Regions from separate parts of the Schaedlerella sp. genome, predicted to be linked through region 1. Evidence: a T-box and tRNA genes for the amino acid it is inferred to sense, from the RefSeq annotation. Region 1 holds a T-box; the other holds one or more tRNA genes.

Region 1 (14,744 bases):
AAGTGGTGCTGCTGCTGTTCGGAGGGATGAATTTTTATGACGCTCTCCTCCATGCGTTCAGTACGGCGGGAACCGGAGGCTTCTCCAATATGAATGCCAGTGTGGCACACTACGACAGTGCTTATATTGACGGCGTGATCACGGTATTTATGATTCTGTTCGGGGTGAACTTCAACCTGTATTTCCTGATCTGTCTGCGGAAATGGAAGGAAGCCTTCCAAAATGAGGAGCTGCATATCTACCTGGGGATTATCGCCGGGGCAGTGGCTGTGATCACCATAGATATCCTGCATCAGTACGGCAATGTGATGCGCGCCTTCCGATATGCCTCCTTCCAGGTGGCTGCCATCATTACCACCACGGGATTCTGTACGGCAGACTGGAACCTGTGGCCGGAGCTCTCCAAGACGGTCCTGCTCTCGCTGATGGTCGTAGGAGCCTGCGCAGGCTCCACCGGGGGCGGGATCAAGGTTTCCCGGCTGATGATCCTGCTCAAGAGCATCAAGCAGGAGACCAAGCGGATGCTGCACCCCAAGGCAGTGACGATCGTCAGGGTGAACGGGAGAAAGGTCAGCGGGGAGACCATGAACGGCGTCTACATTTATTTTATCTGCTATATCATGATCCTGCTGGGTTCGGTGCTCTTGGTGGCTTTCAACAATTTTGACTTCGGGACTACGTTCAGCGCGGTACTGACGACCTTGAACAATGTGGGGCCCGGGATCTCGCTGGTAGGGCCGGTGGAGAACTTTTCCCAGTTCTCGGGGCTGTCGAAGGCGGTCTTTTGCGTGGACATGCTGGTAGGCAGGCTGGAGATCTTCCCCTACCTGATGTTATTATCTCCGGAGCTGTGGCGGAGAAGGTTTTGAGGGGGATGCAGAAACGGATGACTATGACAGAGGTTCTGCATACGATAGTATAAACAGCCGCCGGAGACCGGCGGCGGATTGGAGAGATTTATGAAAAAAGCGAAACTGAAAGTGATGGCGGTCCTGGCCGTGCTGATCCTGGCGGCGGCGTATTATTATGCGGCGCTGCCTGCTCTGAACCTGCATTCCGCGGATATGTGGATGTTTCTGATCATGCTGGTGCTGGCCGCGGGCGCCGCCTATATCCTGAAAAAGCGGCCGACGCGCTTTGAGCTGAAAAAGCTGAAAGGCTTTAAGATCATTGAGGTGATCCTGCTGCTTCTGGTGGGTGCCTATGTGATCGGCTCCCTACTGTCCTCGCCCATCGTGAACGCAAAGAAGTACCAAAAGCTTCTGGACGTGCAGGACGGGGAGTTCATCAAGGATATCGAGGAACTTTCCTTTGACCAGATTCCCCTTCTGGACCGGGATTCCGCCCAGATCCTGGGGAATCGGAAGATGGGGAGCATGGTGGATATGGTGTCCCAGTTTGAGGTGGATGATCTGTACAGCCAGATCAATTACCAGGACCGGCCGGTTCGGGTGTCCCCGCTGCGCTATGCAAGCCTGATCAAATGGTTTACCAACCTGCGGGAGGGCATCCCGGCTTATATCAAGATCGATATGGCTACGCAGAACACGGAGCTTGTGAAATTAAGCGAAGGGATGAAGTATACCACCAGCGACCATTTTAACCGGAATATCTACCGGCATCTGCGTTTCCGGTATCCCACGTATATCTTCAATGAGCTGAGTTTTGAGATTGATGATGACGGGGTTCCCTACTGGATCTGCCCGGTGCGCAAGTACAATATCGGCCTGTTCGGCGGCATCACCGTGGGCAGAGTGATATTGTGCAACGCTATCACCGGCGAGACGCGGGACTATGCAATCGAAGAGGTGCCAGAGTGGATCGACCGGGCCTATTCCGCGGACCTGCTGGTAGAATTATATGATTATTACGGTACGCTCAAGCATGGATATTTCAACAGTGTGCTGGGACAAAAGGACTGCCTGATCACCACCAACGGCTATAACTATCTGGCCATCGACGACGATGTCTGGGTGTATACCGGCGTGACCTCGGTCAGCGGCGACCAGTCTAATGTGGGCTTTGTGCTGATGAACCAGAGGACCATGGAGACAAAATTTTATGCCATTGAGGGGGCAACTGAGACCTCGGCCATGTCCTCAGCGGAAGGACAGGTGCAGAACCTGAAATACCAGGCGACGTTCCCACTGCTCTTGAATATATCCGGGGAGCCCACGTATTTTATCGCATTGAAGGACGATGCCGGACTGGTGAAAAAATATGCCATGGTCAATGTACAGAAGTACCAGATCGTTGCCATCGGTGATACGGTCAGCTCCTGCGAGGCGTCCTATACGGATCTCATGTATGAGAACGGCATTAAGGCCGTGGCTGAGGATACCCGGGAGATCGAGACGGTGACCGCAAATATCAGCAGGATCGTCCAGGGTGTCATCGACGGAAATTCTCACTATTTCGTGATGCTCGAAGGCTCCGACGATATCTTTGATATTTCCATTGCGGAGTATATCAGCATCATCGGATTTGATGTGGGAGACAAAGTGACCATTGAATATAAGGCGGGAGAGGAGACCAACACGGTCCTTTCGCTGAACGGGAAAGAGAAGTCCCGCGTTCAAAAAGACGCGGACGACGGGACAGAAGAATAAATCCGTGAAAATAAGGAACTGCCATTTGCGTCCGGGGAGGCCGTGAATGGCAGTAATAGAAAGCAAAAAAGAAAACCTGCGGACTGCGGGTTTTCTTTTTTAAAAATACCAATGATGAAGCAACCGCGGGAACAGTCCCGAAAGAATCTGCAAACAGTCCGCAGGGCTTTTCTCAGTTGAGAACCTTGTAATCCGGGTTGTCGATATCCGGAATCTTCTCCTTCTCTAAGCTTACGCTGATATAAAATTCTATATTGTTATCCTTGGAGATTTTGTTGATCTTCTGCAAAAATACAGGCAGATTATCGACGGAAATATCAACCTGCTTCAATACGCCGTCTATGAAGATGGTCTCAATGTCGTGATTGCCTGCTACCATGCCGTATAAGAATCCGACCAGTTCCTCTAAAGTTGTGATATCGCTGTAATCAGCCATACAGATTGCGCGGATGTTAAAGTTGACGCTGGATGTGTCGCGGTGGCTTTTCTTGATCAGTACAACGTTTCCGTTGGTAGTCTTTACCTTTTCATTTGCAAGTTCAATGATCTGCTGAGTCTTTCCGCTGCCTTTCGGGCCTGTGATTAAGTATACCATGACGAATCTCTCCTTTATGTAGATGTATTTTTGAGTAATTGTCACTGCTCAAATGTCTTATACCCATTATACACTAAAGTAGGGAAAGGGACAACTAAAAAAAGGGTAAAAAAGCAAGAAAGCCAAAAAAGGGAAACTATGGGGGAGATCTGCCGCGTTTCCGGTGTATTTGCGTGATGTATAATGTGAAGAAAAACGAAAAAAATAGATACTGCGTGAGTATTGCGTCAGGCGGAATGAAAGAGTTTCCGAAAGTTTCTTAAATGTCGGGAGGTATGGAAAGTGATGATGCCTGCGGAGGTTGCGGCCTATTTTTTAAAGCACCAGAATTTGCGTCTGCGCCTGGAATTTCAGATCGTGCTCCAGTGCGCGCCGTTTCTGAAGGGCTTAAGGGCGGCAAGCCTGATCGCAATAGAGGAAAGGCTGTGTGCGGAGCTTCCGGAATTCTTCCGGGGGACGAAGGTGGTATGGAGGATCCTGGAAGTCAGAAAAGAGAAAGCGCTGGTTTTCTTTTACCGAAGGGAAGCGCTGGAGGAATCTGTGAACCGCCCCGGGATCCGGAGGATACTGGGCCGCTTCGGATACCGTGGGATGGGGCTGGAGGAGATGCTGGACACTCTGGCGGAGCGGATGGACGCGCCGGGTCGGGAGGAAAAGAGCTTCCCTCATGAGATCGGCGTGTTTCTGGGATATCCGGCCAGGGATGTGGAGGGCTTTATCCGGACAGGGGGCAGGCAGTACCTGGCGGTCGGCTATTGGAAGGTCTATCAGGATGCCATTTGCGCCGCAAGGACATTTCGGAGTTTTGATGACGCAAAAATATACGCGGTCAATGAATTTTTGTCCGGAAAATCTCTGCGGGAGATCGTGAGTGAGGGGGAGTAAGGAAGCAGGCCGGCCAGGTGGCAAAACCGCCGTTCGTGCATATCATAAAATGACGACAGATAGATACGAATGGGGGAAATATTCTGATATGGATTGTAATATACTGCTTGGAACGCTGATTCCGTTTGCCGGGACAACGCTGGGGGCAGCCATGGTCTTTTTTCTGCGGGGAGAAATGAATGAGCGCCTGCAAAAAGCTTTGCTTGGATTTGCGTCCGGAGTGATGATCGCGGCTTCGGTCTGGTCCCTTCTGATCCCGGCCATCGAGATGTCCGGGGAGCAGGGCGGGATCGCATGGGTTCCGGCAACAGTCGGATTTTTACTGGGAATGGGATTTTTACTTTTGCTGGATGCGCTGACACCGCATATCTACCAGGCGGAAGAAGAGGTCGAGGACGGATGCCGCTGTCCTGATCTGTGCAATCCCTGTGTCCGCGGCGGATGCCAAAAAAAAACAAACATGCTCGTCCTCGCTGTCACCCTGCATAATATCCCTGAGGGGATGGCGGTGGGAGTGACCTTCGCCGGCGTGCTCAATGAGAATGCGATGATCTCACTGGCAGGGGCACTGGTACTGGCCATTGGGATCGCGGTACAGAATTTTCCGGAGGGTGCTATCATCTCCATGCCTCTGCGGGCAGGAGGGATGTCAAGAAGGCGGGCATTTCTGTACGGAACCGCATCTGGGGCCGTGGAGCCGATCGCGGCGTGGATCACCATTTTGCTCACCCGCCTGGTGCTTCCGGTGTTGCCTTACCTGCTGGCATTTGCGGCAGGAGCCATGATCTATGTGGTGGTGGAAGAGCTGGTGCCCGAATCCCAGACAGGAAAGCATTCCAGCATCGGAACCATCGGGGTGGCCGCCGGGTTTGCGCTGATGATGATATTGGACGTGGCGTTGGGGTAAAAAGTTATGTTTCAAAGCCGCATAAAATAGGGAAAAGAGAAAAAATGACTTGACTTATTTTAACATTCTTCTTATAATAACATGGAAAAAGCGTTGAAGAGGAATAGTAAGAAACGGAAGCTTTTCAGAGAACTGCCGGCAGGTGCGAGGCAGGAAGCGGATCTTTCTGAACTCGCCTTGGAGTTCTTCTGCCGAAGCGCGGAATGAGGTACGATTGACACCCGGACGGCGTGGGCCGTGTGTCCGGATTCGGTTTATTGCTGAATCAATGTGCAAAGAGGGTGTCTGCAGTGATTGAGTACATGATTCCGTGTCAGTAAGCAGAAGCGGGTCTTCCCGTTACAGAAGCAATGAGTGCATCCGGCAGACTGTCTGCGGGGTGAATAAGAGTGGTACCACGGAAATTCAAAGCCCTTTCGTCTCTTAGGAGCTGTAGTAGTTATTTTCCTACAGATCTTTAGTGAAGATGAAAGGGCTTTTTTAGGGAGCTGTCAGGGAATGCCGTTGGATTCCGTGTCCGCCCCGGGTATTTCAAGGAAAGGAAGGAATTTTAAATGGCACAGAAAATTGTCTACAACCATAAGGCAATCGAAAAGAAATGGCAGGAAAAATGGGAAAAGGATCCGGTGAATCCGAAGATGGATGCTTCCGGCAATCCGAAGCAGAAGTATTACTGCCTGGACATGTTCCCCTATCCGTCCGGAAACGGGCTTCACGTAGGGCATTGGAGAGGCTATGTGATCTCTGACGTATGGAGCCGTTATAAGCTGCAGCAGGGACACTACATCGTACACCCTATGGGATGGGACGCATTCGGACTTCCGGCGGAGAACTATGCCATCAAGATGGGAATCCATCCAGCGGTGTCCACGGCGGAAAATGTGGCGAACATCAAGAAGCAGATCAACCAGATCGCAGCCCTCTATGACTGGGATATGGAGGTCAATACCACGGATCCGGACTTTTACAAATGGACCCAGTGGATCTTCGTAAAAATGTTCAAGGAAGGGTTGGCCTATGAGAAGGAATTTCCCATCAACTGGTGTCCGTCCTGCAAGACCGGCCTTGCCAACGAGGAAGTGGTGAACGGAAAATGCGAGCGCTGCGGCGCGGAGGTGACGAAGAAGAACCTGCGCCAGTGGATGCTTAAGATCACGGCCTATGCGGACCGCCTTTTGAATGACCTGGACAAGCTGGACTGGCCGGAAAAGGTTAAGAAGATGCAGAGCGACTGGATCGGAAAGTCCTACGGCGCGGAAGTGGATTTCCCGGTGGACGGACGGGAGGAAAAGATCACGGTCTATACCACGCGTCCGGATACCCTCTACGGAGCGACTTTTATGGTACTGGCGCCGGAGCACGCCCTGGCGGCGGAGCTTGCTACACCGGAGACGAAGGAAGCGGTGGAAAAATACATTTACGACGCGTCCATGAAGTCCAATGTGGACCGTCTGCAGGATAAGGAGAAAACCGGTGTGTTTACCGGGAGTTATGCCATCAATCCGCTGAACGGGGCAAAGACACCGATCTGGCTCTCCGATTATGTACTGGCGGATTATGGTACGGGAGCCATTATGTGTGTACCGGCCCACGACGACCGCGACTTTGAATTTGCGAAGAAATTTGACATCCCGATCGTCCAGGTCATTGCGAAGGACGGAAAAGAAATTGAAAATATGACTGAGGCTTATACCGAGGCTGCCGGAACTATGATCAATTCCGGGGAATGGAACGGCATGGAGTCTGCGGTGCTGAAAAAGGAAGCTCCCCATATCATCGAGAAGAGGGGCATCGGGAAGGCGACCGTGAACTTCAAGCTGCGTGACTGGGTATTCTCCCGTCAGCGTTACTGGGGCGAGCCGATCCCGATCATCCACTGTCCGGACTGCGGAAATGTGCCGGTGCCGGAGGAAGAGCTTCCGCTGACTCTGCCCGAGGTGGAATCCTACGAACCCACAGGAACCGGAGAATCCCCGCTTGCAGGCATTGAGGAATGGGTGAACTGCACCTGCCCGGTCTGCGGAAAGGCAGCGAAGCGGGAGACCAACACCATGCCTCAGTGGGCAGGCTCCTCTTGGTATTTCCTGCGCTATGTGGACAATCACAACGATCAGGAGCTGGTATCCAGGGAGAAGGCGGACGAGATGCTTCCGGTGGATATGTATATCGGTGGTGTGGAGCATGCTGTACTGCATCTGTTGTATTCCCGGTTCTATACCAAGTTCCTGCATGATATCGGAGTGGTGGACTTTGACGAGCCGTTTCAGAAGCTGTTCAACCAGGGGATGATCACCGGAAAGAACGGGATCAAGATGAGCAAGTCCAAGGGAAATGTGGTATCACCGGACGATTTGGTGCGGGATTACGGCTGTGATTCCCTGCGGATGTACGAGTTGTTCGTAGGACCTCCGGAGCTGGATGCGGAGTGGGACGACCGTGGGATTGACGGGGTAAACCGTTACTTAAAGCGTCTCTGGAATCTGGTGATGGACAGCAAGGATGCGGATGTCAAGCCGACGAAGGAAATGCTCAAGCTGCGGAATAGGATGGTGTATGACATCACCACGCGTCTGGAGAGTTTCAGCCTGAATACGGTGATCTCCGGTTTCATGGAGTACAACAACAAGTTTATCGAGCTGGCAAAGAAAAACGGCGGGATCGACAAGGAGACCTTGGAGGCAGTTGCGGTACTCTTATCTCCGTTTGCGCCGCATTTTGCGGAAGAGATGTGGGAGCAGCTGGGGCACAGTGAGACCGTGTTTACGGCGGGCTGGCCGAGCTACGATGAGTCACAGATGAAGGACGACGAGATTGAGATCCCGGTTCAGGTGAACGGGAAGACGAAGGTGGTTGTGTCCATTCCGGCGGATGCGGATAAGGACGCTGCCATTGCGGCAGGGAAGGAAGCTCTGGGAGATAAACTGAGCGGGAATATTGTGAAGGAGATTTATGTTCCGGGGAAGATCATTAATATTGTAGCGAAGTGATCGGAAAAAGTTGATATAAAGAATATTGTGTTTGGAGATATGGAAAAGTTCGCTGTAGATTGCGGAATACGACCATAAAAAGGGGCTGCCGGAAAATGGCATTTCTGCACAATACTTTGCTGTGATATGGAATCAGTCACAGCATAGATTGCGGAAAACCAGTCATTTCCCGACGGCCCCTGTGTCTATGTGTCCGGATCCTTATAGCTTCTGATAAATCTGCATTGCCTTTTTATGCCTTTCTGCATCCGCATATCGTATTTGGCTGGCTTTACTGATTCGTAACAATTCATTTTTAAAAGGGACTGTAACATTCTCATAATCTCCAGCTATCAATCCTTCTCTTTGGATGTTACTGTTCACACCCTGACCGGGCGCTCACAGTAACCTTTGGATCCAGGAAAAGAACATTAGTTCGGAAAATGCTTGCAATCATAACTTGGATGTGCTATCATAGTAAAAGAACAAATGTTTTGGATAGTGTATCATTCGGTTGGAAAAGAAGGTGTGAGGAAGTTGTTGGAGAAGATTCAGGTTCAGATGTCCGTGTATGACAAGCTGCAGATTTTATCGGACGCGGCGAAGTATGATGTGGCCTGTACGTCCAGCGGGGTGGACCGCAAGGGGGATGGAACGGGGATGGGGAACTGCCGGGCGGCAGGGCTCTGCCACAGCTTTTCTTCGGACGGCAGGTGTATTTGTCTGCTGAAGATCCTGTTTACCAATGAGTGCATTTACGACTGCAAGTACTGTATCAACCGTTCGTCTAATGATGTAGTCAGAACCTCTTTTACTCCGGAGGAGGTCTGTACGCTGACGATGGAGTTTTATCGGAGGAATTATATCGAAGGTCTGTTTTTGAGCTCGGGGATTTTGAAGAGCCCGAATTATACGATGGAGCTGATCTATGCGACGCTTTACAGACTGCGTAAGGTTTGTAATTTTCAGGGGTATATCCATGTGAAGGCGATTCCGGGTACGGATGCAGAGCTGCTTGAGAGAGTCGGGTTTCTGGCGGACCGGATGAGCGTAAACTTAGAGCTGCCTACTGCCGAAGGGCTGCGCCTTCTGGCACCCCATAAGAACCGGAAGAATATACTGGCGCCGATGCGTATGGTCCAGAACCGGATGCGGGAGAATAAGCAAGAGATCGTCCTGTATAAGAATGCGCCCCGGTTCGTGCCGGCCGGACAGAGTACCCAGATGATCATCGGGGCAACGCCGGAGACGGACTATCAGATCTTGAATGTGGCAGAAGCTCTGTATCAGAAGTTTGGATTGAAACGGGTGTTTTATTCCGCTTTTGTGGCTGTGAATCAGGATTCGGAACTTCCTGCCAGGACAGGGGAAGGGCCGCCGCTTCTGCGGGAGCATCGTTTGTATCAGGCGGACTGGCTGCTTCGGTTTTACCGATTTGAGGCAAAGGAACTGTTGGATGAGGAGCATCCGAATTTTAATATTTTTCTGGATCCCAAGTGCAACTGGGCCTTGAAGCATCTGGAGCAGTTCCCGGTGGAGGTGAACCGGGCGGATTACAATATGCTGCTTCGTGTTCCGGGAATCGGGGTCAAGTCTGCCATGCGGATCGTGAAGGCAAGGCAGATGGGGAATCTGAAGTTTGAGGATCTGAAAAAAATGGGCGTGGTCTTAAAGCGCGCGCTGTATTTTCTGACCTGCGGCGGGAAGATGATGTACCGTACCAGGCTGGATGAGGACTACATCACCAGAAACCTTCTCAATACGAAGGAGAGACTTCCGGACACGGTGTCCGGAATGACTTACCGACAGCTTTCCTTATTTGATGATATGAATTATGATTATTCTTCACATGATGCTGTGCGCTCTGTACATGGCATCCGTCCAATGCAGTGATATAATACTGCCTGATATTAATCAGAATATTTTGGCGAAAACCTGAAACGGGGGTGGGTTTGTATGAAAAAAGTATATATCTGCAGTGACACGATCACTGGGATATTTTCTGCGATTTATGATGCGTGGAAGGAGAGCAGGGACGGTGAAGCGGGGATTGAACTGCGCGGGATGCTGGATACACAGCTGTTCTGTGAATATACGGAGGTCACGGAGGAGGAGCGCAAAGCAGCGGCAGTGGAAAAGCTGATCCAGAACCACCTTGGATATAACACATACTGGGACATATATCATGCGCTCCTGTCCACGCATCCGAAAAAGGCGGAAGCCGTGTTCCACGTCATGCAGGCCGCGCGGACGGTGGGCAACAGCAAGCGTATCATGGAGCATCTGTCCGATCCGGATGTGGCCTGCGTGTTTGAGCTGAGCAGAAAGGTCGCCAACGAAGCACACCAGTTCATGGAATTTATCCGTTTCCGGGAGTTGGAAAACGGCGTCCTTTTTTCTGAGATTACACCGAAGAACCGGGTGCTGACATGCATTGCGGATCATTTTGCGGACCGTTTCCCACTGGAAAACTGGATGATCTATGATAAGACCTTTCAGGAATTTCTCGTACACCGTATGAGAAGCCAGTGGGTTCTCGTGAGCGGAGAATGCCTGAACCGGGAAGAGGCGGAGAAGGTTTCGAAAGCGGAAGCGGAGTTCGAAAGGCTGTGGCAGGGATTTTTCCAGTCCATTGCCATCAAGGAACGGGAGAACCCCATCTGCCAGAGAACCCATCTGCCGATTCATTTCCGCCAGGATATGACCGAGTTCCTTCCGATCAGAGAGGCGGTCCATTGAAGCAGCAGTTGATACGATGCCGTGACTGTTACACCTGGTCCGGATTTCACAGTTATTCATTGAGACACGAAAACACTGCATTCACGCAAAAGGTATTGCGTAATCTGAGGAAGCGGTTTAAGATAGAATCAACATCAGGAAGTAATGGACCCCATCCATTACAGCACACCAGATGAAATCTAATAGAAAGAAGGAGGTCACATGGAGAGAGAGGTTTTTATTTGGCTTGGATTGCTGATCATGTTTCTTGCCGTTGAGATCGCGACGGTCGGACTGACATCAATCTGGCTGGCCGGAGGCGCAGTGGCCGCATTGCTTTTTACCATAGCGGGACTGAATATCTGGTGGCAGGCAGGTGCTTTTCTGGCCGTATCATTCTTACTGCTTATTTTTACCCGCCCATTTGCGGTAAAATACATAAATTCCCATCATGAAAAAACAAATTATGAGGGAATTATCGGAAAAGTGGTTAGAATAACAGAGACGGTCAACAACCTGCAGGAGATGGGAACCGCAGTTGTGAACGGACTGGAATGGACGGCACGAACAGAGGAGGACGGGGTGATCTTGAATCCGGGGGATCTGGCAAAGGTCGTCAACATCTCAGGGGTAAAGCTTATTGTAAAAAAGTATGAGGAGGAATAGAGTATGAATCTCGGAATTATTATCATCATTGTCATTTTAGTCATTTTACTTTTGATCATCATTTCCAACATCAAGATTGTACCCCAGGCACATGCGTATATACTGGAACGCCTGGGCGGTTACAAGGAGACCTGGAGCGTAGGGCTGCATTTCAAGATGCCGATCCTAGATAAGGTGGCGAAAAGAGTCTCTTTGAAGGAACAGGTTGTAGACTTTGATCCGCAGGCCGTGATCACAAAGGATAACGTAACCATGCAGATTGATACGGTGGTATTTTTCCAGATTACAGACCCGAAGAAGTATGCATACGGTGTAGAGAGCCCGATCGCCGCAATTGAAAACCTGACGGCAACAACTCTGCGTAATATTATCGGCGACCTGGAATTGGATGAGACATTGACCTCCAGGGAGACCATCAACACTAAGATGCGGACGATCCTGGACATTGCCACTGATGAATGGGGAATCAAGGTCAACCGTGTAGAACTGAAGAACATTATGCCTCCGAAAGCCATTCAGGACGCCATGGAAAAGCAGATGAAGGCGGAGCGTGAACGAAGAGAAGCCATCCTTCGCGCGGAAGGTGAGAAGAAATCTACCATCCTTGTAGCGGAAGGTGAGAAGGAATCCTTGATTCTGGAAGCAGAGGCTTCCAAGGAAGCTGCGATTCTGAAGGCAGAAGCGGAGAAGCAGAAACGGATCCGGGAGGCCGAAGGTCAGGCAGAAGCCATCCGTACGGTGCAGAAAGCGACCGCGGAAGGTATCGAGTTTGTAAAGGCAGCGGGTGCGGATCAGGCAGTGCTGACGCTCAAGAGCCTGGAGGCATTTGTGAAGGCGGCTGACGGCCAGGCTACGAAGATCATCATCCCGTCCGAGCTGCAGGGGATCGCAGGGCTGACGAAAACCATTGCGGAAGTTGCCCACATCGATGACGCAAAATCGGAGTGACCGGAAGTATGGCGAGAATACTGATACTGGAAGATGAAAACACTAGCCGGACGGCGTTGGTAAAAATGGTGAAAAACATATCTGCGGAAATCACGGTGGATGCGGCGGCAGACCTGGCGAAAGCCAGGCTGCTGCTCGGCAGCACCGTTTCTTTTGATTTATTCTTTTTGGATGTGAACTTAAAGCCCGGGGAAGAGGGGGATATATCCGGTATCCAATTTGCGGAAGAGATCCGAAGCATTCGGAAGTACGAATTTACGCCTCTGGTCATGATTACTTCTGTAGCCGGACTGGAGATGGAAGCATATCGAAGGCTGCACTGCTATCAATACGTAGTGAAGCCCTATATTCAGTCGGAAGTGGGGGAGATCGTCAGGAAAGTGCTGTTCCATCTTCATGCGGGAACCCGGCCTTCGATTATGGTAAAGAAAAATGGCGTCAACTATAAGATCTTCTGCGATGAGATCATGTTCTGCCGGGCAATCCCGCGGGGGGTCTGCCTGCAGCTTAAAAGCGAGCAGATCGAAGTGCCGTATCTTTCGATCCATAAGCTGCTGGAAAAGCTTCCGGAGGGGATGTTTTTCCAATGTCACAGGACATTTGTCGTTAACCGCAATGCTGTTAAATATTATGATCTGGTCAATCAGGTGATTCAGGTAGAAGGCTCCTCGGAATGGATCGATATCGGAGTGACCTTCAAGCCGGAAGTCAGGAGGATCTTATATGGTGAAAAGCAGAACTAAGCTCCTGTACAGAATTTTATGTACTATATCCCTTGTGATTGGCCTGTATCTGGTGACAGACCTGATGTTCAGCGGTACTCTGAATGTGAAAATGATCATCGTATTTATCCTGGTCATGACATGGATCATCTGGGGAGCCGTAGACTGGAAGCTGAGCAGCGATCTGATCCGGAATCAGGAAAAGGAGCTGAAAATGTACCGGCTCTATATCCAGCCTCTGGAAGAGCTGGTAAAGGAAATCCGGGTCAGGCAGCATGAATTTGACAATCATATCAACGCGATCCTGAATATGCATCTGACGGTAGACAACTATGAGGAACTGGTGGAAAAGCAGTCGCGGTACATCCTGGAGATCCGCCGTGACAGCGCCGGCAAGTTCCTGCCGCTTCTACGGATCAGCGACAAGGTGCTGGCGGGTTTTCTGTACAGCAAGATCGTCAGTTCTCCGGAAAATGCGGATACAGACGTTGAGGTGCGCAACTGGCAGATTTTATCCAGGACATCGGAACACAGCCTGATCGAGATCGTAGGGGTACTGGTGGACAATGCTTATGAGGCAGTCTCGGAGAAAGGCGGCCGGGTCAGGATCTTCCTGGATTCCCGGGAGGATCAGATGGTATTCGAGATTCTGAATGAATATCGAAGGATTCCTTTTGAAGAGCTGGAGAAGTTTTTTGAAAACGGGTACACGACTAAGGATTCAAAAACCGGAAGACGGGGAGTCGGACTTGCGAGGGTCAAGTCTTTGATCCAAAAGGCGGACGGAGAGATCACGATTGCCCAGGAAGTGATTGAAGAGAAAAATTATATCCATATTACAGTTGTTATATGATGTGGGACGGAACAATGGAAACGGAACAGACAGTAGTGAAAATCTCAGTCCGTAATCTGGTAGAATTTATTCTGCGGGAAGGGGACATTGACAATCGTACGGCAGGCAGCATGGAGCGTGACGCCATGCTGCAGGGGAGCAGGATCCACCGCAAGATCCAGAGGCGGATGGGTTCTGCTTACTGTGCTGAGGTTCTGCTGAAAATACAGTGTCCCTGCGACGGTTTTACTCTCCAGGTGGAGGGGCGGGCGGACGGAATCATGGCGGAAGAGGGCAAGACAGTCATTGACGAGATCAAAGGAGTCATGCGGGAGCTGGAGCAGGTTCGGGAGCCTGTGGGCGTCCATCTGGCTCAGGCCAAGTGCTATGCTTACATATACGCCTCCCAGAATGGGCTGGAAGAGATCGATGTGCAGATGACCTACTGCAATCTGGAGACCGAAGAGATCAAGCGGTTCCGTCAGCAATATCAGCTGGAAGAACTGGAACACTGGTTCATGGATCTGGTGCATGCTTATGAGAAATGGGCCGGATTCCAGATTGTATGGAAAAAAGAGCGGAACGCGTCCATCCGCAGAACAGAATTTCCATTTCCCTACCGTGAGGGACAGAGGGATCTGGCGGCTTCTGTTTATCGTACGATCCTGCGCCGAAAAAAGCTATTTATCCAGGCACCTACCGGGGTGGGGAAAACGATGGCGACCGTATTTCCCACAGTACGGGCCATGGGAGAGGAGTTGGGGGAGAAGCTGTTTTACCTGACGGCAAAGACTATCACCAGAACCGTTGCGGAACAGGCATTTCAGACACTTCGTAGCCAGGGGCTGCTGTTTAAGACCATCACCCTGACTGCCAAGGAAAAAATCTGCTTTTGT
Region 2 (14,744 bases), on a different contig from region 1:
GCGGACACACCGCCCGTCAGGAAGGTGAAAAAGTATTTGATGACCCATCCGCCGATGACGGAGTAGTAGGGGAAGATGATGACCGGCACAAGGGTGACCAGGACGCCTACAAAACGGTACCGCTTATTCAAAGCGGAAAAGGCTCCGATGGCGCTTAAGCCCGTCTTGCGTCCCAGGGCGATCTCCGCGGTCATCAGGGCGAACCCGAAGGTGACGGCCAGGATGATATAGCAGAGCAGGAACGTGCCCCCGCCGTACTGCGCCGCCAGATAGGGAAACCGCCAGATGTTCCCCAGCCCCACCGCCGACCCGGCGGCGGAGAGGATGAAGCCGATCCGGCTTGTAAAGTTGCTTCTGCTGCTTTTCATATTATAAAGCCCTCCTCATATGGTTTTGGTGAATTTGTACATGTTTTTGTGTTCTGTACGTCAGACATATAGGATTATGACATAAAGTACAGGGAAATACAAGAGGTAACGCGAATCATGTCAAAATCTCGTTCCCGTTCACAGGGTGTCTGCAGACAGCTTTGACGGCTGTTTTTACGCATGTGTATGAAGAGACCATAAATAGTAATGAATTTGCGGAATAATTTGAAAAATGTGTTGACAATTGATGGGAAGTGTGCTAGATTATTCCTTGCGTAAAGCGAAAAACAAAGCAGAGTATCCACTCTCACCATAGCGCAAGCGGGCGACTATCGGTTTGATATTGACACAGGACACAGGGCTGGGTCGGAGTATTTTATGACAGCCGTATGTCTGTGAATTGTCGGGTGGATATCTGTTCACTCGTTTTTTTAATTTGCGACAGCCCAATGGAAATTCATGTGACGGAGGTATACGACAATTAGTGAGTTAATGATTAACGAACAGATCAGAGATAAAGAGGTTCGTCTGATCGGTGAGGATGGGGAACAGTTAGGGATCATGTCAGCGAGGGATGCTTTCAGGATCGCCCAGGAGGCGGAGCTTGACCTGGTGAAGATCGCTCCGGGAGCAAAGCCGCCGGTGTGTAAGATCATCGATTACGGAAAGTATAAGTATGAGCTGACAAGAAAAGAAAAGGAAGCGAAGAAAAAGCAGAAAATTGTTGAAGTCAAAGAAGTGCGCCTGTCACCGAATATTGATACGAATGACCTGAATACCAAGGTGAACAATGCTAAGAAGTTCATCCTCAAGGGCAACAAGGTAAAGGTGACCTTGCGTTTCCGGGGCAGAGAGATGGCACATGTCCAGCAGAGCAAGCATATATTGGATGATTTTTACAAGCTGGTGGGGGACATTGCGGTAGTGGAAAAGCCGGCGAAGCTGGAAGGCCGGAACATGAGCATGGTTTTAACCGTAAAACGTTAAAAATATACAAGCTGGTTATAAGGCAAGCACAATAAAGGAGGAAGATTATTATGCCAAAATTAAAAACAAATAGAGCGGCGGCAAAGCGCTTCAAAAAGACAGGTACAGGAAAGCTGAAAAGAAACAAAGCTTACAAGAGCCACATCTTAACCAAGAAGACGACCAAGAGGAAGAGAAACCTCAGGAAGTCCACTATTACAGATGCTACAAATGTAAAGAATATGAAGAAAGTATTACCGTATATCTAAGACTCGGGTAATAGAAGGAGGATTAAGAAATGGCAAGAATCAAGGGCGGAATGAACGCAAGAAAGAAACATAACAGAGTATTGAAGCTGGCAAAAGGATACAGGGGAGCACGTTCCAAACAGTACAGAGTGGCAAAGCAGTCCGTTATGAGGGCTTTAGCTTCCTCTTATGCAGGAAGAAAGCAGCGCAAGCGTCAGATGAGACAGCTTTGGATCGCGCGTATCAACGCGGCGGCAAGAATGAACGGCCTGTCCTACAGCAAGTTCATGTATGGCCTGAAGCTGGCGGATGTGGATATGAACAGGAAGATGCTGGCAGAGCTGGCGGTCAGCGACAAGGCAGGATTCGCGACATTAGCGGAACTGGCAAAAGAAAAAATCGCATAATTGTGAATGGGATAAAAGCGGAGTGGTGTATTCCGCTTTTATTTTTTGTTCTATAGGTAACTTCTCCGAATTTTCCTATAGAACAAAAAGCCTCCGGGGGATGCGCATTTTTTTCAAAATATATTGGCAATATTCTAAGAATAGGTTACAATATAGTTATAGAAGATTTGTAAGCGGCTGTAAACAGACGAGGAGGAAGGAGGTTATGGATAAAATGACAGATAAGGAACGGCAGGATACGAAAATGGCAATGTTGTATGAACTGAGATTAATTTTTGCCAATGGAGAAAAGAAAGAGTATACGACAGAAGAAATTGTTGAATTGCTTGATAAGATTGCTATGGCTAAAGAGCAGTAACAAATAGAGGTCACATGTAAAGCGGAGGCTTAGCCCTCCGCTTTTAATATACCATCGTATGCAGAAAAGCTGCCAGTGGCAGGTTTTCTGCATGGGTTTATATAATTGTAAGAAAAAACAAATCTTTTTTTAAATTAAGGGCTTGTTTGTTTTTATATTTCGTTTTAAAATAGCCTTATAGGTCAGATCCTTTGCATTTGACAGGCTGTTGATGAATGTAAGGTTTAGCTGGAAAGGAGTTTTGAATGACGGAGGTAATGGAAATGGATAAAAAAGAAATTAAGGTTGTTATTGAATGGTGTGATGAAAAAGGGCATAGCGAGCATGAAATATTGGATTTAATACGCCGGATTGTTAACGCAAACCCACGGCATGAAGAAAAAGAAGAGTAAAGCGGAGGTTTAGCCCTCCGCTTTTAAAATTGGTTTATGTTTGTTGTTAAAGTTTTGCAAGTAGTTTGCCGCTCATATGTAAGCACGAAATAATCCGTATCTATGAATCCTCCATCATTTTTGATACAATAGCTCCAAATCAAGGAAGTATTGCCTATGAATGAAACGAACCTTACAAAAGAAGATTTCTGGATGAAGCGGATTCAGGATTTCCAAAAAAGCGGATTGTCAAGAAAAGAATGGTGTCAGGAAAATCAAGTCCCCCTGTCTGTCGACTTTCAGTTATTGGATCAGAAAACAAATGCAGAAGCCGTCCGCATTGGATCAAGGGATGGATCCGGTCTTTGCCAGACTCCTTTCTGAGTTAGAGGTTTCCTCCCAACCGTTGTCGGACTATCCTCCCATAACGATCCATCTTCCAGTATCTTACGGATGAATACAGCGGATCCCCACGGATGGTCCTTTTCCAATATGAAAGGACCAGGGGTGGCTACCATCCGGCAGAAATCCTGGGGGATGAATTCCGTGGCTATCTGACCTGTGATGGATACCAGGCTTACCACAGCCTTCCGGAGCAGATCACCGTGACAGGGTGCATGGCACATGCAAGACGGCGTTTTGATGAAGCCCTTACCCCTTTAAAAAAGGGCTTTACCAAAGAACAGCTGAAAGAAACAACTGCATACCAGGCAATGGCACGGATCGGCTTTAAATCAGGAAAAATACCTCAAAGCCTATCTGGAAGACGGACATCTGAGTATCGATAACTCGGCAGCGGAGAGGGCGATCAAGAACTTTGCCATTGGCCGCCGCAACTGGCTGTTCTCTAAAAGCATCAAAGGCGCGGAGGCCAGCGCGACCGTATACAGCATCACGGAGACGGCGTTACTGAAGGGGCTTAAGCCATATGACTATGTGGCTTACATACTGGAACGTATGAAAGATCTGGGGCCATTCCCGTCAAAAGAAGATCTCCAGCAACTATTACCATGGTCAGAATCCATACCGGAGTCCTGTCGTACAAATCGTCCAGGTGCGTCCACTTAGCAGAAACTGCTGGGTGGATTTTTTGCATAAAATCCGCGAAAAACATATGGTTCTACGCTCTTTAACAATGGAGTTGACTTAAGCGCTGTTAAAGATATGCTAGGACATGCAGACGAGGCAACAACTTTGAAATACTATATTTTCAGCAATTCTGACGAAAAAGAAAGGGAAGAAAAAGTGTTGAGTGCTTTGCGGGGAAACACAACATATAGTGAAAAACCTGCTGAGAGCGTGAGACAACGTGAGATAAATATTATACAATTTCCAGCAGATAAAAAAAGAAAGCCTCTAGTAATTAAAGGCTTTCCAGTCTTTTAAATGAATGCGGAAGATGGGACTTGAACCCACACAGCTCGAAAGCTACAAGATCCTTAGTCTTGCTCGTCTGCCAATTCCGACACTTCCGCATTCGTGATCCTAACGCTACGTCAAATCACAAGACACATCATACTATTTTCTGCAAAAAATGTCAACCCGTTTTTTTTAATATTTTTTATTTATCCAATTGATTTATTTTATTTTTTTACCATAATCCGGAAACTCTGAAGGGAAGTAATATCTTACATTATATTCGGGTAGCATAAGAAAAGATATTCGATAAAATAAAAAAGAGTAGTATGGAGGGCTTAAGTTATGGTGCGAAATCGGGTAAAAGAACTGCGCAAGGAGAGAAGACTGCGTCAGGAGGAACTAGCAGGCAGGATCAATATTTCACAGCAGACGGTCAGCCGGATTGAAAACGGGGATAACGCGCTTGCGGCGGATATACTGATGTCTCTGGCAAATTATTTTGGTGTGTCCGTTGATTATATTCTGTATCGGTCAGATTCACGAAGAGGGGCGGAAAACCAGACAGAATTTAATGAGATTCAGGAGAGGAACTATAACCTCTGCAGAAAGTATGAGCAGTTAAACCGCAAAAATCAGGAATTGATCTACAATCTGACGGAAGAACTGGGAAACGGACAGCGTTTCAAGGAGGAGCTACTGAGCAGGAAAAAGGAAAAGCAAAAATAGAATGAGCAGGTTTTTGCGGAAAAATATGGAAGGCCATATGGATAGTAACAGTTCGGCTTGGCATGGAAAGGATTCCAGGTCGAACTGTTACTATTTTTGTGCGTTTTTGGTAATTATTGTTTGATTATGTATAGGCTTTTTGTTAAAATAAGACCATACTATTAACGTAAGAAAGGATTGGAGGAAAAAGAAATGAAAAAACCGGTATTAGTGATCATGGCTGCGGGAATGGGAAGCCGCTACGGCGGGTTGAAGCAGATTGACCCGGTGGACGATCAGGGACACATTATCATGGATTTTTCCATATATGATGCGAAGCTGGCGGGCTTTGAAAAGGTGGTATTTATCATCAAGGAGGAAAATGAAAAGGACTTCCGTGAGGCCATTGGAAGCCGGGTGGAGCAGTATATGGAGACTTCCTATGCGTTTCAGCGGATCCAGGACATCCCGGAGGGCTTTGCCGTACCGGAGGGCCGCGCGAAACCATGGGGGACGGCACATGCGGTTCTGAGTGCTGTTCACGAGATCGACGGGCCTTTCGCGGTCATCAATGCAGACGACTATTATGGAAGAGACGCATTCCAGAAGATTTACGGCTACCTTTCTGCTCACGAGGATGATGAGAAATACCGCTACACCATGGTGGGCTATGAGTTGAGGAATACGGTGACCGACAATGGACATGTGGCGCGGGGCATCTGTGAGGTCAATGATGCCGGAGAGCTCACAGCCGTTACAGAGAGAACCCGGATCGAAAAGAGGGAGGGCGGCATTGCCTATACGGAGGATAACGGGGCTACCTGGGTGCCGATTCCAGGCGAGACGCTGGTTTCCATGAATATGTGGGGATTTACGAGAAGCATCCTGGATGAGATCCAGGCAGGATTCCCGGCATTTCTGGAAAAGGGCCTTCGGGAAAACCCGCTCAAATGCGAGTATTTTCTCCCCAGTGTAGTCAGCGGACTGGTGGAGCAGGACCGGGCATCCGTAGCAGTCCTTTCCTCTGCGGACAAGTGGTATGGCGTAACATATAAAGAAGATAAGCCGGTTGTAGTTGCGGCGATGCAGAGACTGAAAGCGGAAGGCTTCTATCCGGAAGATTTATGGGAGGATTGACGATGAGGAAAGAAAATGATAAGGGAAAAACAGACGCGATCAATAATTTCAGCTCCCGCGGGAACCTGGTCTCTGTGGAGCCATATGGCAGCGGGCACATTAACGATACCTACCTGCTTATATATGATGATCCGGAAAAGGGGCAGTATAAAAAGATCCTGCAGCATATGAACCGGCAGATCTTTACCAGGCCCATAGAGCTGATGGAAAATATCATGAACGTGACGACCTATCTGCGAGAGCGGATCCTGGAGAAGGGCGGAGATCCGGAGCGGGAAACGCTGAATGTGATTCCGGCTTTGGACGGAAAGCCATACTACATAGACTCGGAAGGAGAATACTGGCGGGCATATCAGTTCATCACCGGAGCGTCCTGCTACGATCAGGTGAAAAAGCCGGAGAACTTTTACCAGAGCGCTTTTTCCTTCGGCAATTTCCAGAGGATGCTGGCAGATTATCCGGCAGATACCCTGCATGAGACCATACAGGGGTTCCACGATACAAAATCCAGGTTTGCGGCATTTCGGCGGGCCGTGGAGGCAGATGTCTGCGGCAGGGCAGAGTCCGTCAGGAAGGAGATTGATTTTGCCTTTGCGCATGAGGAAATGACTGGTGTGCTGGGAGGGATGCTCGAGAGGAAGGAGATGCCTCTTCGGGTAACCCACAATGATACGAAGCTGAACAATATCATGATCGACGATGCCACGGGAAAGGGAATCTGCGTGATTGACCTGGATACCGTGATGCCCGGGCTTGCGGTCAATGACTTCGGGGATTCCATCCGCTTTGGGGCCAGCACGGCGGCAGAGGATGAGACGGATCTGGACAAGGTGGAATGTGATATGGAGTTATTCGAGCTGTACACAAAAGGCTTTGTCGAGGGATGCGCGGGCAGTCTTACAGCGAAGGAGTTGGAGATGCTTCCCATGGGGGCAAAGGTGATGACCTTCGAGTGCGGGATCCGTTTTCTGGCGGATTATCTGGAGGGAGATGTCTATTTCAAGATCCACAGAGAGGGGCATAATCTGGACCGCTGCAGGACACAGTTCAAGCTGGTAGAGGATATGGAAAAAAAGTGGGATATTATGAACGAAATTGTCAGAAAATATAGCTGATCAGAAACAAATACGATTGACAAAGCAACAACAGCAAAAAACAAAAAAATACGGGAGGAAAAGAAAATGCTGGAAAAAGTGGATTTGTCGAAGGAAATGTCAAAAGAAGAATACAAGGATAAAATGCCGCTTCTGGAAAGCAGACTGGGAGAACTGCAGAGACAGTGCAAGAGCCTGAAGATCCCGGTGATGATCGTGTTCGAAGGTTTTGGCGCCGCAGGCAAGGGGCTGCAGATCGGGAAGCTAATTCAGAGTCTGGATCCGCGCGGGTTTGAGGTACATGCGATCCAGCGTGAATCAGAGGAGGAAAAGATGCATCCGTTCCTGTGGAGATTCTGGACAAAGACTCCGGCAAAGGGAAGGATTGCCGTATTTGACGGAAGCTGGTACAGGAAGGTCCTGATCGACCGTTTTGAAAAAAAGAACAAAAAGACGGAGCTTCCGGATGCCTTTCATTCGATCTGTTCCTTCGAGAAACAGCTGACGGACGATGGCTGCGTCCTGATTAAATTGTTTTTGGATATCAGCAAAAAGGAACAGAAAAAACGTTTCCAGAAGCTGAAAGAGAACAAGGAGACCGCATGGAGGGTCAGCAAAGGGGACCTGGAGAGGAACAAGCGCTTCGACGAATACCAGGCGATCATGGAAGAGATGCTGCAGAAGACGGACACGGATTATGCCCCGTGGATGATCGTGGAAGCCACGGATAAGCGTTTCGCGACGGTAAAGATCTATTCGGCGGTCATTAAGGCGCTGGCACAGCAGATCGAAAAGGTACAGCATAAAAAGGCAGAGGCCGATGCGGTGAAGGCGATCCGGTCCATGGAGGAAAACGTACAGGTATCGGCGGTGGCGGAGGAGGCCGCGAAAAATGTGAACGACCTTCAGGAGTCCATCCTCCGGAATGCGGACCTGACCTTAAGCTATACGAAGGAAGAGTATAAGAAGAAGCTGGAGAAGCTGCAGAAGAAAATGGAGCTCCTGCACGGGGAGCTGTACCGGAGGCGGATTCCGGTGATATTGGGATTTGAAGGCTGGGATGCCGGCGGCAAGGGCGGCGCCATCAAGCGTCTCACCGAGAAGATGGATCCCCGCGGATTTGTCGTGAATCCTACGGCTTCTCCCAATGATATTGAAAAAGCCCATCATTACCTGTGGCGGTTCTGGCGGGCAGTGCCCAAGGACGGGCACATCGCGATCTTCGACCGGACCTGGTACGGCCGCGTGATGGTGGAGCGGATTGAGGGCTTCTGTACGAAGCAGGAGTGGCAGCGGGCTTATAAGGAGATGAACGATATGGAAAAGGACTGGGCGGATGCGGGCGCTGTTGTCATGAAGTTCTGGATGCAGATCGATAAGGATGAGCAGGAGCGCCGCTTTAAGGCACGCCAGGAAAATCCGGAAAAGCAGTGGAAGATCACGGATGAGGACTGGCGCAACCGGGAAAAGTGGGATCAGTATGAGGATGCGGTCAACGAGATGCTGATCCGGACTTCCACGGAATACGCCCCCTGGATTGTGGTGGAAGGCAACTGCAAATATTATGCAAGGATCAAAGTTCTGGAAACTGTGGTGGACGCGATTGAAAAGCGTCTGAAAGGATAACCGGGAACTGTCGGCATAAGCTTACATTCAGGCCGGGAATTTCCTCTTTTGGAAAATTAGAGGAAATTCCCGACAGGTTTTGAATATAATATAATAGGGAGTTCAGGATTTGAAAGAGGCAGCGGATGATGACGATCAGAGAACAACTGGAAGAAAGGGAATTGGAGTACTTGAGTCCATACGCGTCCTTCAGCAGGGAGTCAAGAGGGAGGGAGCGCCCGGAGCAGGAATGTGACATACGCCCGGTGTTTCAGCGTGACCGGGACAGGATCCTGCACTGCAAGGCGTTCCGGCGGATGAAGCAGAAGACGCAGGTATTCTTACAGCCCAAAAGCGATCACTACCGTACCAGGCTGACACATACGCTGGAGGTGTCGCAGAATGCGCGTACGATTGCCAAGGCGCTTCGTTTAAATGAAGATCTGGTGGAAGCGATCGCCCTGGGGCATGACCTGGGACATACGCCTTTTGGGCATGCGGGGGAGAGGGCGCTGAATTCGGTGTATCATTTTGCGCATAATGAGCAGAGCGTCCGTGTTGTGGAGTATATTGAGAGACAGGGAAAAGGGCTGAATCTGACATGGGAGGTACGGGACGGCATTCTGAACCACAAGACGGCCGGTACGCCGCACACGCTGGAGGGGCAGGTGCTCCGCCTGTCAGATAAGATTGCCTATATCAACCATGATATCGATGACGCTGTGCGGGGCGGTATTTTAACAGAAGAGGAAATTCCGAAGGAAATCCGGAATACACTGGGGGATACCGGAAAACGCAGGCTGGATACCATGGTCCATGACGTGATCGTGCACAGCATGGACAGACCGGAGATCCTCATGTCCGAGGAAGTGGGGCAGGCCATGAAGGAGCTTCGGAAATTTATGTTTTATCATGTATACCTCAACCCCAAGGCAAAGGGGGAGGAGGATAAGGCAGTGGACCTGATCCACCGGCTGTATGAGTATTATCTTACACACCTGGAGCTGCTGCCTGAGCAGTTTCTTCATGCCATTGATCTTCCGGGAAACTGCCGGGAACAGATCGTGTGCGACTATATTGCCGGAATGACCGATAATTACGCGGTGAAGAAGTATGAGGAGTATTTTATGCCGGAAGCATGGTCGAAGTAGTTTTTTCGTGACTTTTTTCTTGAATTACAGGAAGGAAATTTATAAGTTTTGTCGAATATATAACATATAGGGAATTTTTTGGGAGGTCAGAATGTATTATTCGGAAGATTTGATCGAAGAAGTACGGATGAAAAATGATATCGTGGATGTGATTTCCGGATATGTGAAGCTGCAGAAAAAGGGCAGCTCCTATTTCGGTCTCTGTCCGTTTCATAATGAAAAGTCTCCGTCTTTTTCCGTCAGCAGGCAGAAGCAGATGTATTACTGCTTTGGCTGCGGCGCCGGAGGGAATGTCTTTACGTTTCTGATGGAATATGAGAATTATACATTTATCGAAGCTGTCGAATATCTGGCGGAGCGTTCCGGGGTGGAGCTTCCGAAGGCGGAGTACTCCAGGGAGGCGAAGGAGCGGGCCGGCTTAAAAGCCTCTTTGCTGGAGATCAATAAAGCGGCGGCGCAGTATTTTTATGTGCAGCTGAAGTCGGAGCAGGGAAAGGCCGGTTATACATATCTGAGGGAGCGCCGTCTGTCGGATGAGACCATCCGTGCATTCGGGCTGGGCTATTCCAATAAGTACAGCGATGACCTGTACCGTTATCTCCGGTCAAAGGGATATCCGGAGGAGATGATCCGCCAGGCTGGCCTCATCAGCATCGACGAAAAGCATGGTGTCTATGACAAGTTCTGGAACCGGGTCATGTTTCCGATCATGGATGTGAACAGCCGGGTGATCGGATTCGGGGGACGCGTCATGGGAGATGCGAAGCCCAAGTATCTGAATTCCCCGGAGACCCCCATTTTTGACAAGAGCCGGAATCTGTACGGGCTGAATCGTGCCAGGTCCTCGCGGAAGCCATATTTTCTGCTCTGTGAAGGCTATATGGATGTGATCGCGATGCATCAGGCCGGCTTCACCAATGCGGTGGCTTCCCTGGGGACCGCGCTGACCGCGGGGCATGCTTCCCTGATCCGGCGTTATGTCCAGGAGGTGTACCTGACCTATGACAGCGATGAGGCAGGGACGAAGGCAGCGCTCAGGGCAGTTCCGATCCTGAGAGAAGCAGGAATCTCTGCAAAGGTCATCCGGATGGATCCCTATAAAGACCCGGATGAATTTATCAAGAACCTGGGGGCGGAGGAATTTGAGCAGAGGATCGAGGGGGCAAAGAACGGGTTTATGTTCACCCTGGAGATCCTGGAGCGGGAGTATCATATGGACTCTCCGGAGGGCAAGACCGCGTTTTTCCAGGAGGCGGCAAGACGGCTGATCGGTTTCCAGGACGAGCTGGAACGGAATAATTACATAGAAGCGGTTGCAAAGGCCTATCGGATCAGCGAGGAGAGTCTGAAAAAGCTGGTGTCCAGGACCGCAGTCCGGGAAGGCATGGCAAAGCCGGTGGAACGTCCCAGGACGGCGCCGGGGCAGCCCCTTAAGAAGGAGGACGGCAGTCTTACGGCCCAGAAGGTGCTTCTTACGTGGATGATCGATGACAGCAGGCTGTTCGGCATCATCAGCAGACATATCAGCCCCGGGGATTTTACACAGTCTCAGTATCGCACGGTGGCGGAGCTTTTGTATGAGCAATACAGGGCAGGCAGTTTGAACCCGGCAAAGATCATCAACCATTTTACGGAGGAGGAAGAACATCGGGAGGCAGCCGCGCTTTTCAATACCCGGATCAGCAGGCTGACCACGCCGGAGGAAAAGGTACGTGCCATTAAGGATTCTCTCCTGCGGGTGAAGTCAAACAGCATTGATGTCCGGATGAAGAATCTGGAACCGACGGATATGGCGGGTCTGCAGCGGCTCATGGAAGAAAAAAGACGGCTTGGGGAATTGGAGAAACTGCATATTTCTTTAGAATAAGGATAAAATATAACAAGATAGCCTGGCGCTGTGCAGGCAGAGGAAGGAAGGACACATGGAAGAGAACACACAGAAATTTTTGGAGCGTTTAAGAGACCTGGTTGCTCTCGGCAAGAAAAAGAAGAGCATCCTGGAGATCCAGGAGATCAACGACTTTTTCCGTGACATGGAGCTCAATGCGGAACAGATGGACAAGGTATTTGAATACCTGGAATCCAACAATATTGATGTGCTCCGGATTAGCGGCAGTGACGATGATGTGGACATTGACATGGACGTGATCCTGTCCGAGGAAGAGGACGTGGATGTTGAGAACATTGATCTCTCGGTTCCGGATGGAGTCAGCATCGAAGATCCTGTGCGCATGTATCTGAAAGAGATCGGAAAAGTTCCTCTTTTGAGTGCCGAGCGTGAGATCGAGCTTGCCCAGCGGATGGAAGACGGGGATGAGGATGCCAAGAAGGAGCTGGCGGAGGCAAACCTGCGTCTGGTGGTCAGCATTGCCAAGAGGTATGTGGGCCGCGGAATGCTGTTTCTGGACCTGATCCAGGAGGGCAATCTGGGACTCATCAAGGCTGTGGAGAAGTTTGATTACCACAAGGGATATAAGTTCAGCACCTATGCCACATGGTGGATCCGTCAGGCGATCACCAGGGCCATCGCAGACCAGGCGAGGACGATCCGGATTCCGGTTCATATGGTGGAGACCATCAACAAGCTCATCCGTGTGTCCAGACAGCTCCTGCAGGAGCTGGGGCGTGAACCCACCCCGGAGGAGATCGCGAAGGAATTGGACATGCCGGTGGACCGTGTCAGGGAGATCCTGAAGATCTCTCAGGAGCCGGTTTCCCTGGAGACTCCCATCGGAGAAGAGGAAGACAGCCATCTTGGAGATTTTATCCAGGATGACAATGTACCGGTTCCCGCGGAGGCGGCGGCCCAGACCCTGCTCAAGGAGCAGTTGGACGAGGTGCTGGATACGCTGACCGAGAGGGAGCAGAAGGTGCTCCGGCTCCGGTTCGGCATGAACGATGGAAGGGCAAGGACGCTGGAAGAGGTAGGCAAGGAATTTGATGTGACCAGAGAGCGGATCCGTCAGATCGAGGCAAAAGCGCTGAGAAAGCTGCGTCATCCCAGCAGGAGCAGGAAGCTGCGGGATTACCTGGATTAAAAAGCCTTGCCCGGATAAGAGACGGAATAAAAGCAGATTTTGAGGCGCGGCGCGGCGCGTGTCTGCCGGAAGTAAGAGACTGCCGGAGAAAATATGCGCGGGCGGCGGACCGCAGAGGATGGACAGATGGAATTATCAGACAGACTGCAGGCGGTCGCTTCCCTTGTGACTGCCGGGCATCGGGTTGCGGATATAGGTACGGATCACGCCTATATCCCGATCTACCTTTTGCGGAAAGGGATGGCCCCGTCGGCCATTGCCATGGATGTGAATGAAGGGCCGCTGAAAAAGGCAGAGGCGCATGTGAAAGAGAACGGCATGGAAGAGAAGATCCGGCTTCGGTTATCGGACGGTTTTGAGAAGCTGGAACCGTTTGAAGCGGATACCGCCGTGATTGCAGGAATGGGCGGGCCGCTGATGATCCGGATCCTGAGCGCGTATCCGGAGGTTACCCGGTCTCTGAAGGAACTGGTTCTCCAGCCCCAGTCCGAGATCGCAAAAGTCAGAGCCTTTCTTTTAGAGGAAGGTTTTTTGTTTATTCAGGAGGATATGGTAAAGGACGACGGAAAATATTATCCAATGATGAAGGCTGCGCCCCCCAAGGACGGCAGACGCGGCGGCCGGAGAAAAGGTGCGGAAAAAAGCCTGGAACCGGATAGGGCCTGCGTGTGGGACGAAACTGGGATCCGATACGGGAAGCTGCTTTTGGAAATGCGGCATCCGGTCCTCAGGGAATATCTGGACCGGGAATTGGAGATCCGGCAAAATATTCTGGCAGGGCTGCAGGGGCAGACCGGAGAGCGGATCCGGATCCGCAGGATGGAACTGAAAGAGGAGTTGGATTATATCCGGAAAGGGTTGGATTACTATGCAGTGTAAAGAGATTATGGATGTTATCGAAGAAGTGTACCCAAAGGAAGCGGCATTGGGATTTGACAATGTAGGCCTGCAGGCAGGAAGATCCGATCAGGAAGTGGCCCGGATCTATCTGGCGCTGGACGCCACGGAGGAAGTGATCCGGGCGGCAAAAGACTCCGGCGCGGATATGCTGATCACCCACCATCCGCTCATATTCAGCCCGTTAAAATCTGTGACTGATGAACAATTTGTGAGCCGGCGGATTCTGGAACTGATCCAAAGTGACATTTCCTATTATGCCATGCACACCAATTATGATGTGCTGGGAATGGCGGAACTTTCCGGGAGGATCCTGGGGCTGCGTGATCCGCGGGTTCTGGACGTGACTGCGGAGATTGGCGGAAGGGAAGAAGGGATTGGGCGCATCGGCAGTCTGGAAAAAAGCATGACGCTGCGGGAGTGCTGTGGGTATGTGAAGGAGCGGCTGGCACTGGATTTTGTGAAGGTATCCGGAAATCTGGACAGGGAGGTGCGGCGCCTTGCCGTTTCGCCCGGTTCCGGAAAAAGCGCCATTGCTCCCGCTATCGCAAAAGGGGCTGATGTGCTCGTGACAGGGGATATCGGCCACCATGACGGACTGGACGCGTGGGAGCAGGGACTTGCGGTGATCGACGCGGGGCACTACGGGACGGAATCTATTTTTATAGAGGATATGAAGCAATTCCTGGAAAAACGGCTGGACGGGGTGGAGATCCGGACTGCTCCGGCGGCGCATCTGTTTTCCATACAATAGGCAGAGGACGGAAAAGACTGATGAAAGGCAGGGATGGAATCTATGGATAAAAAAATGTATACGGTTACGATCGGAGAAGAAACCAGACAATATGCGGAAGGGACAACATACCGGGAGATTGCGGAGGAATTTCAGCATCTGTATCCGCATCCCATCGTTCTGGTGTATGTCAACAAGTATCAGCTCCAGGAATTGAATAAGCATCTGAAAAAGGACTGCGAGCTTGGATTTATCACGACGGCGCGCCATATCGGACATGAGACCTATAAGCGGAGTATGTGCCTTC

Evidence for each region. A T-box is a leader RNA that pairs with one kind of tRNA and senses whether it is charged. The one in region 1 lies ahead of leuS (leucine--tRNA ligase), so its partner is inferred to be a tRNA-Leu.
Region 2: it has a tRNA-Leu gene. The T-box ahead of leuS (leucine--tRNA ligase) is inferred to sense a tRNA for this amino acid. The anticodon was not compared.

What each region holds. Positions count from the first base shown of each region.
Region 1 is NZ_JBQIKP010000001.1:155,120-169,863, reverse strand. It holds gene ACTOY7_RS00705 (TrkH family potassium uptake protein) at 1-869, shown strand, start outside; gene ACTOY7_RS00700 (CvpA family protein) at 960-2,609, shown strand; gene ACTOY7_RS00695 (hypothetical protein) at 2,782-3,204, opposite strand; gene ACTOY7_RS00690 (DUF3793 family protein) at 3,490-4,089, shown strand; gene ACTOY7_RS00685 (ZIP family metal transporter) at 4,178-4,996, shown strand; T-box leader at 5,081-5,423, shown strand; gene leuS (leucine--tRNA ligase) at 5,551-7,983, shown strand; gene ACTOY7_RS00675 (putative DNA modification/repair radical SAM protein) at 8,524-9,855, shown strand; gene ACTOY7_RS00670 (TIGR03915 family putative DNA repair protein) at 9,919-10,701, shown strand; gene ACTOY7_RS00665 (NfeD family protein) at 10,903-11,346, shown strand; gene ACTOY7_RS00660 (SPFH domain-containing protein) at 11,350-12,294, shown strand; gene ACTOY7_RS00655 (LytR/AlgR family response regulator transcription factor) at 12,303-13,037, shown strand; gene ACTOY7_RS00650 (sensor histidine kinase) at 13,018-13,869, shown strand; gene ACTOY7_RS00645 (ATP-dependent DNA helicase) at 13,884-14,744, shown strand, end outside.
Region 2 is NZ_JBQIKP010000005.1:30,523-45,266, forward strand. It holds gene ACTOY7_RS03925 (sodium-dependent transporter) at 1-368, opposite strand, end outside; gene infC (translation initiation factor IF-3) at 861-1,355, shown strand; gene rpmI (50S ribosomal protein L35) at 1,406-1,603, shown strand; gene rplT (50S ribosomal protein L20) at 1,633-1,989, shown strand; gene ACTOY7_RS03945 (hypothetical protein) at 2,195-2,347, shown strand; gene ACTOY7_RS03950 (hypothetical protein) at 2,611-2,739, shown strand; gene ACTOY7_RS03955 (hypothetical protein) at 2,932-3,102, shown strand; partial or broken gene ACTOY7_RS03960 (IS66 family transposase) at 3,162-3,786, shown strand; partial or broken gene ACTOY7_RS03965 (hypothetical protein) at 3,835-4,104, shown strand; tRNA gene ACTOY7_RS03970 (tRNA-Leu) at 4,110-4,193, opposite strand; gene ACTOY7_RS03975 (helix-turn-helix domain-containing protein) at 4,420-4,803, shown strand; gene ACTOY7_RS03980 (nucleotidyltransferase family protein) at 4,996-5,919, shown strand; gene ACTOY7_RS03985 (phosphotransferase enzyme family protein) at 5,922-7,034, shown strand; gene pap (polyphosphate:AMP phosphotransferase) at 7,101-8,639, shown strand; gene ACTOY7_RS03995 (deoxyguanosinetriphosphate triphosphohydrolase) at 8,768-9,769, shown strand; gene dnaG (DNA primase) at 9,861-11,636, shown strand; gene rpoD (RNA polymerase sigma factor RpoD) at 11,692-12,807, shown strand; gene ACTOY7_RS04010 (tRNA (adenine(22)-N(1))-methyltransferase) at 12,934-13,686, shown strand; gene ACTOY7_RS04015 (Nif3-like dinuclear metal center hexameric protein) at 13,676-14,458, shown strand; gene ACTOY7_RS04020 (uridine kinase family protein) at 14,501-14,744, shown strand, end outside.